3 regions of the Paenibacillus sp. RC84 genome follow, and region 1 is predicted to be linked to each of the others. Evidence: riboswitches for the same ligand, from Rfam matches in the RefSeq annotation. Region 1 holds a riboswitch; each other region holds the start of a gene.

Region 1 (4,825 bases):
GTCCACAACGCCTTGGTAGAGGAAATAGCCCCAGCCCGCCACGCAGAGAGCCGTAGCGATAAGATTGCCTACCGTGGACCGGGTATCCCCTAGCGACTTGCTGGCATAGCCGAGCAGATCCTGGATGAGGAAACGCCCCACGCGGGTACCGGCGTCGATCGTTGTCAGGATGAACAACGCTTCGAACAGGATGGCGAAGTGGTACCAGAACGCCATCATCGTTTTGCCGCCGATCACGCCGGACAAGATTTGCGCCATGCCGATGGCGAAGGTCGGCGCGCCGCCCGTCCGCGAGAGGATGGTGCTCTCGCCGATATCCTTGGACAGCGTAGTCAACTGCTCGGGCGTGATGGTGAAGCCCCAGCTCGTGATGGTTGCCGCCGCGGTCGCCACATCGGTACCGCCCAGGGCCGCCGCCGACGAGTTAATCGCGAAGTAGGTGCCGGGCGTGATGATGCAGGCGGCGATCAGCGCCATGATGGCGACGAACGATTCGACCAGCATCGCGCCGTAGCCGATCGGGCGCGCGTGGGATTCGCGCTCCAGCATTTTGGGCGTCGTCCCGGAGGAGATCAGCGCATGGAAGCCCGATACGGAGCCGCAGGCGATGGTGATGAACAGGAACGGGAACAAATTTCCGGCGAAAACGGGACCGGTTCCGTCGATGAACCGGGTCGTGGCCGGCATGGACAGATCCGGCAGAACGAATATAATACCCAGCGCCAGTCCGATGATCGTTCCGACTTTCAGGAACGTGCTGAGATAGTCGCGGGGCGCCAGAAGCAGCCAAACCGGCATGACCGAAGCGAAAAAGCCGTAGGCGATCATCATCAGAGCGATGGTTTCCCCGCTGAAGGAGAAGAGCGGCGCGAGCGACGCGCTCTCGGCGACGAACTTGCCTCCGATCAGCGACAGAACGAGCAGCACGACGCCTATGAGCGATGCTTCCCCGACCCGGCCGGGCCGTATGTAGCGCATGTACACGCCCATCAGGAGGGCGATCGGAATGGTGGCGGCAATCGTGAACATGCCCCACGGACTGCCGATCAGCGCTTTGACGACGACGAGGCCGAGCACGGCGAGAAGAATGATCATAATGCCCAGAATGCCGAGCATGGCAATCGTGCCCGTCACCTTGCCGATTTCGTCCTTGATCATATCGCCCAGCGATTTACCGTTTCTACGAGTTGAAGCGAAAAGAATCACGAAGTCCTGGACGGCGCCTCCCAGAATAACGCCGAGAATAATCCACAGCGTTCCGGGCAGATAGCCCATTTGGGCGGCAAGTACGGGGCCTACGAGAGGACCCGCGCCGGCGATGGCCGCGAAATGGTGCCCGAACAGCACCCATTTGTTCGTCGGCACATAGTCCTTGCCGTCGTTATTCAGCTCTGCGGGTGTTTTCCGGTTGTCGTCGAGCACGAAGACTTTGCGGGCGAGAAAACGGCTGTAGAACCGGTAGGCGACCGCATAGCAGCTGACGGCTGCGATAACGAGCCAGGCGGCATTGATCGTTTCCCCGCGATTAAGTGCGACAAGCCCGAAAGCGAACGCGCCGACAATGGAAATCACCCCCCAGAGCAAGATTGATTTCCATCCGATTTTCATAAACATGCCTCCTTACTGGTTAATATGGGAACGTTTACAAGTAGTATAGCAGGTTTTTCCGGTGTGGGAAGAGGCTGGATGTCCAAACCGTTTTCAAAAACGTGAGATTTTCGACGTATTAACAAGCTAGCGCACAAAAAGTAGAAATGTAAGCGCATTAGGGGATTTCTTTGGCTTAAATCGGTTTAAAACCAATCTCCCCATATCTTTACAAAGCACGTGCGGAGGTGTAACATTCATTCCATCAATTGAAAAAAACAGTTTCTTGCTTTCGCTGAATTTCCCCATCCGGGGGAAGCGGGGGAACCATCGCAGCATTGATCCGGTGTGAGAGCCGGAGCCTTGTCTGCAGGGGTGAATCCTGAAGCGCCGGAACCCATGGACCCGGCAATCAGGTAGGGCGACTCTCACCGCCCGAATCCGACAGCTAACCTCGTAAGCGCATGAGTTCGGGAGGGGTTGAAGAAGCTTGTGATCGGCATCGACCACAGGGACTTCGTTTCGCTGTGGTTTTGTTATGTTCAAAAACATCCGAAAATGAAAAATGTGCCAAACAAATGAACATGCGTTTTTATCGCTGAGTTTCCGTGTGAAGCGGAAAACGGGGGAACCAACGAGGACTTGCAGGCCTGACGGCCAGTCCTCATGGGGTGAATCCAGAAGCGGCATCCGTGCCGTCATGGTAGGGCGACTCTCACGCCCGAATCCGACAGCTAACCTCGTAAGCGTACCGAGAGAGGCGACTGCTATCGCGCTTCGGCTATAGTCTTTTTAGGCTGTGACCGTCAAGAAGCCGCGTGAAGAGTTCCTCTTCCGCAGGCTTCTTTTTTTGCTGCCCAAAACATGAAAGAGGGATAAAAAGTGGACGAGAGAAAGATCCAAACCTATACGTTGGTTTCCGCACCGAATGTCACCGGCGAGAACTTTATTAAACTGCTGAATATTTACCGCAGACCCTTCGCGGCGCTTGTGAACAACCCCGCAGAAGGACAGCGGATGAAGAAGCTGGGAGTCCGGCACATCGTGGAAGTGGACACCGTTCGCCACGAAGCCTGGGAAGTCCCCGAGCTTCCGATCGGTGACGTTTATCTTTTCGAAGACAGCCTGCCGCTCTGCTGCCGGTATCTTCAGATGGTCCGCAGCTGGACAACCGGAACGATTTTCGTGGTGAAAACGAATGCCACACCGCGGTTGATTTATAAAGCGCTCGGCGCCGACCATGTGGTGCATACGAATACCCGTCAGGTCTCTTTCCTGCTTGGAGCAGCACCGGGCCAAGTGCCCGAGGAAGTTTTGCGCTGACGTTTAAATTCACTGTCCGAACGATCATGAATGAACCTATAAAACGAACCTATAAATAGGAAAGAAAGGAGCCGACACACATGACGGACCTTTATATGATTCTGCTGCTGGCAGTCATTTATCTCATCTTTTACGGTTTTCTGACCTGGTGTGACCATGTCGTGGAAGGCTCGGAAGGCGGCCGTACATGATGATCATCGCGCTTTTTACGGCAGGGCTTTTCCTGTATCTGATATACGCGCTCATACATCCCGAAAAATTTTAGGGCGCCTTCGGGCAGCCGGTGAACGACTAGCGCGGAGTTGGTTGAGGAGGATAGGAATCCATGGAGATTGTGCAAATCGTAATCGTAATCGCGGCGCTTTGCCTGCTGGTGAAACCGCTTGGGACTTATATTTATCATGTTTTTTCGAATGAGAGAAACCGGACGGACAAATGGTTCGGCTGGCTGGAACGGCCCATTTACAAGCTTGCGGGTATCCGCAGCGAGAACGGCATGACGTGGAAGAAGTATGCGGGCAGCCTTGTGCTGACCAACATTGTGCTTGTGGCGGTCGGGTATCTGATCCTCCGTCTGCAGCGTGTTCTTCCTTTGAACCCGAACGGGATCGACAATATGGAAGCGACGCTGTCGTTTAATACGATCATCAGCTTTATGACGAACACCAACTTGCAGCACTACAGCGGGGAAACGGGCTTGTCCTATTTCTCGCAGATGGCGGTCATCATGATGATGATGTTCACGTCCGCCGTAACGGGCATCGTTGTAGCGATTGCGTTTATCCGCGGACTGACGTCCAAAGGCAATACCATCGGCAACTTTTTTACGGATTTTGTAAAAGGACACACCCGCCTGCTGCTGCCGCTGGCTATCGTGGTCGCGCTGGTGCTTGTCGGCCTGAAGGTGCCGCAGACGCTGGATCCGACCGTGGCCGCGAAGACGCTTGAAGGCGGGGAGCAGCAAATCGCCATCGGTCCGGTAGCTTCGCTTGTGTCCATCAAGCATCTGGGTACGAACGGCGGCGGTTTCTTCGGGGTGAACTCTTCCCATCCGTTTGAAAATCCGTCTCCGCTGACTAACGTGATCGAAATGCTGTCCATGTGGTGCATTCCGGCCTCATTAACCTATACCTTCGGGCGGTTTGCGAAGAACCGGAAGCAGGGATGGGTCATTTTCACCGCGATGATGACCTTGTTCCTGGTCTTTCTGTCGGTCGCTTTCTTCTCGGAAAAGGCCGGTAACCCTGCCTTGAACGCCCTTGGCGCGGATTCGTCCATCGGCAGTATGGAAGGCAAAGAGGTGCGGTTCGGCATTGCCCAGTCCGCGCTGTTCACTACGGTAACGACGGCGGCGACGACGGGAACCGTCAACAATATGCACGACACGCTCACCCCGCTGGGCGGAATGGTTCCGCTCGCTCAAATGATGCTGAACTGCGTATTCGGCGGGGACGGAGTCGGGCTGGTCAATATGCTCATGTACGCGATTTTGGCGGTCTTTCTGGCGGGCCTCATGGTCGGCCGGACCCCGGAGTTTCTGGGACGCAAAATCGAGTCCCGCGAGATGAAACTGATCGCCGTTGCAATTCTGGCGCATCCGCTTATCATCCTGGCTCCGACGGCGATCGCCTTCATGACGGAGCTTGGCAAAGGAGCCGTCACCAATCCGGGATTCCACGGAATCTCACAGGTGCTGTACGAGTTCACGTCGTCGGCGGCCAATAACGGCTCCGGCTTCGAGGGGCTGGCAGACAATACGCCGTTCTGGAACATTTCCACGGGAATTGTGATGCTGCTAGGCCGTTACGTGTCGATCATTGCCCTTCTGGGTGTGGCCGGCTCCCTGGGCCGTAAACAGTGGGTCCCGGAAACAATCGGTACGTTCCGTACGGACAATGCCTTGTTTACCGGAATC
Region 2 (4,825 bases), on a different contig from region 1:
GGCCGTATGGGCGAACAGGGCGGTCAGGAAGCCGTACCGCAGGAAGGCGTAGCCGAACACGAGGCCGAGCACCGTTACCTCGATCAGCCGGGTGTACACCGGGTAGATCGGGTAGGCGGTGTGTCCCGCCGCCCAGATGAGGCTGGGCAGAAGCACGGCCAGCCATTTGAACCGGAGCAGCCTGCTGAACAGGGCGATGCCGAGCAGCCGGAAGGTGGCCTCCTCGGAGATGCCCGCCGCCCAAGCCATCAGCGGAAGCAAAGCGGGCTGCAGCATGTTGCGGGGAGACGACATCGGGTCGTTCACCGACCAGACGCCGAAGCCTTTCTCCGCCACAAGGAACAGCACCTGCTGGAGGCCGAGCAGGAACAGGCAGAGCAGATAGCCCTGCGCCATGCTGCGGGTTACGCGCGAGCCGAAGTCGGCGTCGCGCCAGCGGGGCATGACGGACTTTCCTTCGCGTCTCCACAGGGCATCGCCCGCTGTGAAAGAGAAGTAGACGGCTGCGGCCATCAGCAGCGTCACGAAGTTGATCAGCACGATCGAAAGCATCGCTTCCTGGCCGCTGCTCGTCAGCGTACTGCCGGCTTTATAAGCCGGATACATGTTGATGTTGTTCATGACGTAGATCACGGCATACACCGCCGTTAGCAGGACGCCCCGGGAAAAATCGACCGTCCTCCATTTAAGGACGGTATAGCCGAGGGCGATCAGGGCCATCAGGCCGTTGCCCCACAAGCTGATGCGGGTCCACATGGAGGCGGTATCCTCCTGGTGTTCCAGCCAAGACGTAAAAGCGTCGGGGAGCCGGAACGATTGGGTGAACGAGGCAACGGAGGTTCCGTCCAGTTTCACGCTGATCGTCAGCTTAGCGTCCCCGACAGGCTCTTTCCGCCGCTCGAACAGCAGCAGACCGGACTTGGCGGCAGGCGGGCTGATCCGCTCGAACTCCGCCTCTTCGTAGCCCTGCCTCGCTATCGCTTCCCGGGCGAGCTTCTCCGCATCGGCCGCGGACACGGCGGCCTGGGCTTCGCCGCCGAGGCCGGACCAGCCGATGACGGCTTTCGTGGTCATATGGATATCGATGATCGACTTCCGGACCGAAGGGGAAGCCTCGGTGACTTCTACCCGATAGTAATCGACGGGCACCCGGCTGGCGTAGCTTTTGTCATACAACGTTTGAAGCTTCTCTTTGGTGAGATAACCGCTGAGTTCCTTCTCCGATTGGTAGCTGACGAATGTGCCGGGAGCCCCGCCGCCCGTAACGACGCCGGAACCGTTTACGGTATCGGCGCCCTGCCTTTGCCGCAGCCATGCGACCGCTGCCTCCGCGGCTTGTTCTTTCGTAATGGAGGCTGCCGTTTCGTAAGGATCGGAACCGGCGGGAGCGGCTCCGGTATTATAGATGAAAACTACGGCCGCATATAGAAGGAATCCGGTCAGGGCGAGCAGCAGCAGCGGTTTATCCAGACCGTATTTTTTCATGGTCAGCTCCTTCTCCGATCGTTTTTTTAACCGTATCACAGTTTGCGTAAGGATGCCAATTCGTGACTCCCAGTTAGCTGCAGGAAGATTGTCCAGGTTTCCCCCCGTAAAATCCGGTTAAAAGGGCTTTGTGCTTGTTTAATAACAGATATATAATGCGGATGATTCATTTCTTCGCGCAACTTCATACGCCGAATTTCCGCAGGAAAACGGGGGAACCATACATTGGGGTGAATTTTACCGCTTGTGCCTGAATAGGGCAGGGTAAATAGGGTGGCCTGTACATCCGAATCCGTCAGCTAACCTCGTAGGCGACAGCAGGAACCATAACCGAAAGGCAGTGGGTTTCCAGTGTCTTTTTTGTGCTTCATATAGGAGGAAATTATGTGTTAAAAAAGTCGAGATTTACGCCGCCGCAGATCCTTGTTCTCGGATTTGCCCTCATTATCCTCATCGGTTCCGGCCTGCTGATGCTGCCGGTCTCGTCAACGGACGGGCTGCCGCTTCCGTTCATCGACGCCCTCTTCACGGCCACCTCGGCTACCTGTGTAACAGGTCTGGTCGTGGTAGACACCGGGTCGCATTTTACGATGTTCGGGCAAATTGTTATCATTTCGCTGATTCAAATCGGCGGCCTCGGGTTCATGAGTATGGCGACGCTTTTTGCCTTCATCCTGCGCAAGAAGATATCGCTCCGCGAAAGGCTGCTGCTTCAGGAAGCCTTGAACCAGGGCAGCATGGAAGGCATTGTCCGCCTTTTCCGGAAAGTACTGATCTACTCGCTGAGCATCGAAGGAATCGCGGCTGTCCTTTTTACCGCCCGCTGGTCGATGGATCTCGGTTTTCCGAAGGGGTTGTACTACGGCATCTGGCATGCCGTTTCCTTCTTCAACAATGCCGGGTTTGACCTGTTCGGTCCCATTACCGGCCCATTCTCTTCGCTGACCGCTTACGCCGACGATTTTATTACCAATGTAGTGACGATGGCGCTCATCGTTCTGGGCGGGATCGGTTTTATCGTGATGTCCGATGTGATGGATTACCGGAAAACGAAGAGGCTGACCCTTCACTCCAAGGTGGTGCTGAGCGCCACAAGCATTCTGATCGTGACCGGGGCGCTTGTTATTTTTATCTTCGAGTATTCCAATTCGAAAACGCTGGGTTCATTGGACTTCGGCGGCAAGATTCTCGCTTCGTTCTTTCAATCGGTCACACCGCGTACGGCGGGGGCGAACACGCTTGATCTCGCTTCTCTCCGCCAAGCCACTCAATTTTTCATGATCATCCTGATGTTTATCGGGGCTTCTCCCGGATCTACCGGGGGCGGGATCAAGACGACTACGTTTACGATGCTGGTCGGGGCAATCGTGGCGATGGTGCGGGGAAAAGAAGATATCGTCTTCTTCCGCAATCGTCTCGGCAAGGAACGCATCCTGAAGGCGATCACTCTGACGATGTTTGCACTCTTTCTTGTTATTTTCGTTACCATGCTTCTGTCTACGACGGAAGATCACGAGTTTCTTATGATTTTGTATGAAGTGACTTCGGCATTCGGGACTGTAGGACTCACCCTGGGGCTGACCACGAAGCTTACCGTGTTCGGCAAGGTTATGATCGCCCTGACCATGTTCGCCGGACGTCTCGGGCCTTTGACGTTGGCGTATGCGCTGCAGCCTAAAGCCGAGAAAGAACTGTACCGTTATCCCGAAGGAAAAATCACGATAGGTTAAGGAGAAACAAAACAATGGCTTTCATTCAATATGCAGTTATCGGACTCGGACGCTTCGGTTCCAGCTTGTCCCAAGAATTGACTCAGCTCGGGCACGAGGTGCTGGGCATCGACAGAGACGAAGAGAAAGTAGACGAGATGAGCGACAAGCTCACCCATACCGTAGTTGCGGACGCGACGGACGAAGAGGTTCTACGCTCGCTCGGCGTCCGCAATTTCGACTGCGCCGTCGTGGCTATCGGAGACAACATCCAGGCGAGTATCATGGCGGCGATTCTGCTTAAGGAGCTTGGCGTTAAAACGGTCGTCGCGAAGGCGTTGACCGATCAGCATGCCAAGGTGCTTGAGAAAATCGGCGTGGACCGGATTATCTTTCCAGAGCGGGATATGGGCGTGCGCGTGGCTCACCAGTTGGTGTCGCCGAACCTTCTCGATTACATCGAATTGTCCAAAAACTACACGATCGCGGAGCTCGTCGTTTCCCGGCGTATTTCCGGCCTTACTCTAAAGGAGCTCGATCCGAGGGCCAAGTACGGCTGCAATATCGTCGCCATCAATAAGACGGACGACGTGATTATCGCGCCTACCGCCGAAGACGTCCTGCACGAGAAAGACGTGATGGTCGTCATCGGCACGAAAGAGCAGATCGATACGTTTGAGAGCCGCGCGATTCGGTAAGAAGCGGGAAAGGGGCGTATGCGCATGGAGAATGCTTTGACACAGCTTATTGACTATGAGCTGTATTTATTTATCCTGATTGTCGTTCTGGGCATGTTGTTCGGCAAACTGGCGGGATGGCTGCGCCTGCCCGATGTGGCGCTTTTTCTGATCGCGGGGATGATTTTCGGGCAAGCGTTTCACTGGATCGCCGAACCGAGCAGCTCGCTGACCAACCAGTTCATCCTGGTCGTAGGCTCCACGCTTATTCTGTTCGACGGTGGGCGCAATATCCGGCTGAGCGGGCTGAAGCATGTCTGGATCTCCGTCACGCTGCTCAGTATACCGGGTGTCATTCTTACGTGCGCGGCGGTCGCGGCCGCTTCCCACTGGTTTCTCGGCCTGCCCTGGCTGCACGCGCTTCTCCTAGGAGCTATCATCTCTTCCACCGATCCGGCTACGCTTATTCCCGTGTTCAAACAGGTGAGAATCCGGACCAAGGTGCGCGAGACGGTGGAGAGCGAATCGGCATTCAATGACGCTACGGGCTCCATCCTTACCTTCTCGCTGATTGCTATCCTTCTGGGAACGGAGCACGTATCCGTCGCTTCAGGCGCCTGGCAGTTTGTGAAAACCGCGCTGGGCGGGCTGGCGGTCGGCGCCATTATCGGGTATGCGGGAGCCTTCCTGACCGCGCACGTGAAAATCGGCTTTCTGCGCGATTACGCGACGATCCTGATGCTGGCGGCGGCTCTCGGCTCTTATCTGGCAGGTGAACATCTGGGGGTCAGCGGTTTTATGGCGACGTTCACGGCCGGGCTGATCTGGGGCAATTCCGACGTCTTCAAGCTGCATATGGAGGATAAAAAGCAGGAAATGACGCATTTCTCGGAAAATGTGACCGTTCTGATGCGGATGCTGATTTTTATTCTGCTCGGCAGCCAGGTCAATTTT
Region 3 (4,825 bases), on a different contig from region 1:
GGCTTCCCGGCCGATCTGCCTCTTCTCGTCCGGAGCCCTCTGCATCCGGTCCTTATAAGCGGTCACCGCGCGGTTAAGGGTCGGCAGCATAGCGCCTCCGCGGGTCCTTACAATGAGCCCGATCTCATCCATCCGGACGAGATCCCTGCGGGCGGTGTCCCGAGACACGTCGAACCTGTCGCAGATTTCCTTCACGTCCATCCGCTGATGTTCCCTTAAGTATTCCATAATCGCTTCGATTCGTTCTTCCTGAAACATATCGGCACACCCTTAAGTGAATTCATGCAAAACGATAATCGTTTATAAGTAATTATAAGTTTTGTTAAGTCAATTTGTCAATTAAATCGCATATCCCCTTAAAAAAACACTTACAGCATACAAAAAAGCGGCTGATATCCAGCCGCTTTTCATCGTTTTATTCACATGCCCTATACTTGTTCATGTCTCTGCGCTTACAGGCGTTCCGAAATCGAATCGATCATTTCCCGGATCTTGGCTCCCGATTTGCGCAGATTGTTCTCTTCCTCTTCACTTAAGGGCAGCGTGATAACCTCCCGCACGCCCGTACGGTCCACAATGCACGGAACCCCGAGATAAACGTCGGACAACCCGTGATAATTGGAAACAAACGTCGAAACGTTCAGCACCGCGCCTTCATCGCGCAGAATCGCCGTACAGATCCGGTCAAGCGCCAAAGCGATCGCGTAATACGTCGATCCCTTCGCCTCAATAATCTGGTAAGCCGCGTCCCGCGTATTTTGGAAAATTTCGTCCTTATCCTCTTGATTCAGCTCGAGAGGCAGTCCGGCAAAATTAGCCAAGCTCCACAAAGGCACTTCCGAGTCTCCGTGCTCCCCGATAATCGCCGCGTGAATGCTGCGCGGGTCCACTTGAAGCTTCTCGCCGATCAAATAGCGGAAACGCGCGCTGTCCAGCAAAGTTCCCGAGCCGATGACACGGTTAACGGGCCATTCGGACTTTTTCCATGTAAAATAAGACATGATATCAACCGGGTTGGTCGCCACCAGAATAATGCCTGTCTGGTTGTACTTCGTCACATTCTCGACGATGCCGTTAAAAATGTCGACGTTGCGCTTGAGCAGATCGAGACGGGTCTCCCCTTGCTTTTGCGCGACGCCCGCACAAATAATGATAATATCGGCGCCTTCACAGTCGGAATAGTCCCCTGCCCATACTTTTACCCTGCCCGTAAACGGCAGGCCGTGGTTCATATCCAGTGCGTCCCCGTTCGCTTTCGCGTGATTATAATCGATGAGGACAAGCTCGGACATCCGCTCTCTGAGCAGCAGAGTGTACGCCGTGGTGGAACCTACGGCACCGGTTCCGATGACAACGATACGTGATTTTTTAGATGTTTCCTGGTTATTCAATTCGTTAGTAGACACAAGAACCTCTCCTTTCAGGGGAATTCTGGTATTATTGTAGGCGAACTCCCCCCCAAAAGCAAACGTTCCGTCCTATAAAACGACAAAATAAGCGCGGGATTCTTCAAAAAGTACCGGCTGATCCAGCTGAAATCCGGTGCCGGCTATCCGCTCGCAAGCCTGCAGCGGGGCAAGGCGCGCCGGTTCAGGGCTGCTGCCCTCTTCCAGCCAGTTTGCTCCCAGCACGGCAGCGGTATGCTCCCATAAGCAGCAGGCCGGACCGATCAAATAATCTTTATGCATCGCCAGCGCCATTCCTTCCTGCCGGAGCATGCACGCGTTGCGCAAATCATCCAGCAGAGAGCCGCAGCAGCCGGGGTGTAGTTCCCGCTCGGCTTGGAAGCGCCCGCTTACCGGAAATTCGCGGTCCGCCACAGCGTGGCCGAAGCCCGCAGCCTGCCTGACGCGAGAAGAAACGTGCGATTCCGTGTCCGGCCAAGTCCCGCTGCCGTCACTCCGGGCAGCGGCCGTTTCCAGGCGGAAGGAGCTGTTTCCGGAACGTCCGGCGCTTCCGAAGCTGCTGAAGCCGCTGAAGCTTCCGAGAACGTCCACGAACGGTTTGCCCTGCGATCGGGCCTTCAGATCGTACAAGGCCATTTCCACCAGATCCGCCTTCACATTCCCCCAGAGAACGCGGTACAAGCGGACAGTGTCGAGCGCTTGAGCCAGCGTGCTTTTTTGAAGGCGGTACAGAAACCGGGCCCAATTCACAAGATCGAAAACCTTCTCGTTCACAGACATCAAACATTCTCCCCAGCCTGTCTCTCCGCCCTCGTCCGTGAGTTTGAGCAGCCCGTACCTGCAGTTCTCGAGCTTTCCTTTGGCATGATGGTAACAGCAGGGTACATCGAATTCAAACAATTCAATCCGGATAATTCGTCGGTCCATTTCTTCCTTTTCCACTCCTTTTCTCCCAATGACGCTTGCGAGGTTAGCTGCCGGGTTCGGATTTGAGAGGCCCCTACGGAAAAAAACATTCCGATTCACCCCAGTTCGTGGGTCCCCCGCTTCTCTTACGAGAATTAAGCGCGCAGATGAAGATGATGGTATGGCCGCCTCCGGGATCCGGACATGGTGTCCGAAGCCCCATCTGACGGACCATGAGAGTATGTTACTCCCGCGAATCGGGCCTGTAAACAACCCCGGAGGACAGCCCGCTGCCATTCTATGCCATGTAACCCTATTCATTTGAGTGTTGCTTCTTCAAGCTGATTCAAGCTCATTCTTTCTCCGTTTAACAAAAAAAAGCTCCGGATACCCGGGGCTTTTTTTGAAGAGCGTTTTATAGTCCGATCAGATATGGGCGCGTGTCTTGCCTCCTCCAAGGGTAGGGTTTGCGCCATGATCTCCGCGATGGCGAAGGAGCTTGCGGAGGTAAGGAAGGATGTAGTAGTCGGCTCCGAACTTGCCGGCGTTGGCTCCGGCGGCGATGACGATAACACCGAGCAGGATCATCCAAGGGTTAGTGCTTACGGTACCTGCGAAGAGGAACATGAAGTTCATCAGAACCCCGAAGAATGCTGCCGCCGTTGTCAGTGCGCCGAGGACAAGACCCAGTCCTACCAGAAACTCTCCGAGCGGAATCAGTACGTTAAACAGTTTGGCGTTCGGCAGTGCAAAGTTTTCCAGGAATGCGGTGAAGGTCGGATAGACCAGCTCATTGGTCGCTTTATCGACAATCGGCTTCGCTACCGCGCCTTTCAGGAAGCCCGTGGCGTCAAACCCGCCTGTCAGCTTGTGCCATCCTCCCGTAATCCATGCGTATCCAAGATAGAAGCGGAGGATCAGCATCAGACCTGCCGCATAAACGTTCGTTCTTAACCAGTTAAACATATGAATTTCCCCTCTCAAGCTGCGTATTCTGTATTGGATGTTGAGTGTGTTTCCAGCATTTAGAGCCAGTACTGCTCGATCAAGCCGCATTCCGCTTCCAGAGGAAGAGGAAGTCCGGTTTCGCCTGCTTTTTGCGCCTTGGCGGTTTGCCAGGTCTGCACACAGTCGAAGCACAGATCCTTATAACCCTCGGGGTGTGTCTGAAGCCGGGCGCCGCATGCCTGACAGTGTGCGGGTGCTGCGTTTACAAGATGAAGGGCGGTCATGATACTCGCATCCTTTCGTTTATCCCGTATTTTATTGTGAATATTTTCACATTGTTAGCCGTAAAAAGCTTTCTTCTTCTTCCTGAATCATTCAGGAAGATCGGATGAGCCGGCGGAGCCTTCAGCTCTGGATACCAGTGGCTTTAACCGGCAGTCTTCGCAAACCCAGGGGGACTCTGTTTCTTTGGCAGCGAGGATACCGGAACCACACTGCGGGCATCTTCCTTGCTGAACTTGCGGGTCAGCTGTCTCTTTCATGGCTCCTTCACCTTCTTTCGTGTGTTGTTCTCTCTTTCTGACTTTAGTATAGTCCTCCCCAAGAGGGATGTATGTGATATTTATCACACTTAGCCCAAAATAAGTGATTATAATCATGTTCAAGCATTCTTCATAATGAAAGCCGTTACTTAATAAGGGCATGTGAATAATATCACAATCTCTTAAAACAAGAAGTTCTATACTTCCTTTAGAAAGCCTAATTCCCGTAACAGCCGCATCCAGGCAGGTTTGGCTGCTTGCGTTTCTTCTATAGTAATAAAACCAAATTTGCACAAAGCGAGATGACTCCTATGCGAAACCCGACTGCCGTGTTTTTTACCAATGTTCGTTTTTTCCTGATTCTGCTGGTTGTTCTGGTCAACCTGCTGCTTACCCTTCCCCCTCTGCCGGAGGCAGCGCAAGCTGTCGTGACCGCCATCTTCACTTTTCATCTGCCGGTGTTTGTGCTGGTAACCGGTTATTTCGCCAAAAAGTACTGGCAGACACCCGAGGCGGCAGCCGGTATGCTGCGGATCGCCCTGCAGTATCTCTTCTTTCAGACCCTGTACTCGGTTCTGGATTTGTTCTGGCTCCACAGCCCCGGCATCCGGTATTCGTTCTGGCTTCCGTATTGGATGCTCTGGTTTCTGACCGCGCATTTCGGCTGGAAGCTTCTGCTCATCCCGTTCGCCCGGCTCAAGCACCCGGTGGCCGCCGCCGTCCTGCTCGGCGCGGCAGCCGGCTTCCTGCCGGCGGAAGCGGGCGCGTGGCTCGGCTTGACGCGCACGCTCGTGTTCTTCCCGTTCTTCCTCGCCGGATACTACTGGCGGGAAGAACGGGAACCCCGTCGGCGCACGGCCCCGCAGCGCCGCGCGATCCGGGCCGCCGCGGCGCTGCTGCTGCTGGCGCTGCCCGCGTTCTGGCACGCGGCGGGCGCAGACACCGCCGCGCAGTGGCTCGCCGGGGGCGGCAGCTACGCGCAGCTCGGCGTCCCCGCCGCAGCGGGCACCATGCTGCGCCTCG

The links. Region 1 has a riboswitch for cyclic di-AMP ahead of ABH899_RS19550 (hypothetical protein). Riboswitches for the same ligand answer to the same signal wherever they lie in the genome.
Region 2: another riboswitch for cyclic di-AMP. It lies ahead of ABH899_RS23785 (TrkH family potassium uptake protein); the one in region 1 lies ahead of ABH899_RS19550 (hypothetical protein).
Region 3: another riboswitch for cyclic di-AMP. It lies ahead of ABH899_RS10095 (hypothetical protein); the one in region 1 lies ahead of ABH899_RS19550 (hypothetical protein).

The regions. Positions count from the first base shown of each region.
Region 1 is NZ_JBGBYL010000008.1:303,498-308,322, forward strand. Features, by position in the region: gene ABH899_RS19545 (carbon starvation CstA family protein) at 1-1,608, opposite strand, end outside; cyclic di-AMP (ydaO/yuaA leader) riboswitch at 1,871-2,065, shown strand; cyclic di-AMP (ydaO/yuaA leader) riboswitch at 2,174-2,352, shown strand; gene ABH899_RS19550 (hypothetical protein) at 2,470-2,910, shown strand; gene kdpF (K(+)-transporting ATPase subunit F) at 3,101-3,175, shown strand; gene kdpA (potassium-transporting ATPase subunit KdpA) at 3,236-4,825, shown strand, end outside.
Region 2 is NZ_JBGBYL010000011.1:125,538-130,362, forward strand. Features, by position in the region: gene ABH899_RS23780 (CPBP family intramembrane glutamic endopeptidase) at 1-1,485, opposite strand, end outside; cyclic di-AMP (ydaO/yuaA leader) riboswitch at 1,665-1,814, shown strand; gene ABH899_RS23785 (TrkH family potassium uptake protein) at 1,872-3,215, shown strand; gene ABH899_RS23790 (potassium channel family protein) at 3,230-3,892, shown strand; gene ABH899_RS23795 (cation:proton antiporter) at 3,917-4,825, shown strand, end outside.
Region 3 is NZ_JBGBYL010000003.1:589,860-594,684, reverse strand. Features, by position in the region: gene ABH899_RS10105 (DeoR/GlpR family DNA-binding transcription regulator) at 1-258, opposite strand, end outside; gene ABH899_RS10100 (L-lactate dehydrogenase) at 453-1,391, opposite strand; gene ABH899_RS10095 (hypothetical protein) at 1,479-2,348, opposite strand; cyclic di-AMP (ydaO/yuaA leader) riboswitch at 2,351-2,484, opposite strand; gene ABH899_RS10090 (DoxX family protein) at 2,739-3,278, opposite strand; gene ABH899_RS10085 (hypothetical protein) at 3,338-3,544, opposite strand; gene ABH899_RS10080 (hypothetical protein) at 3,632-4,096, opposite strand; gene ABH899_RS10075 (acyltransferase family protein) at 4,114-4,825, shown strand, end outside.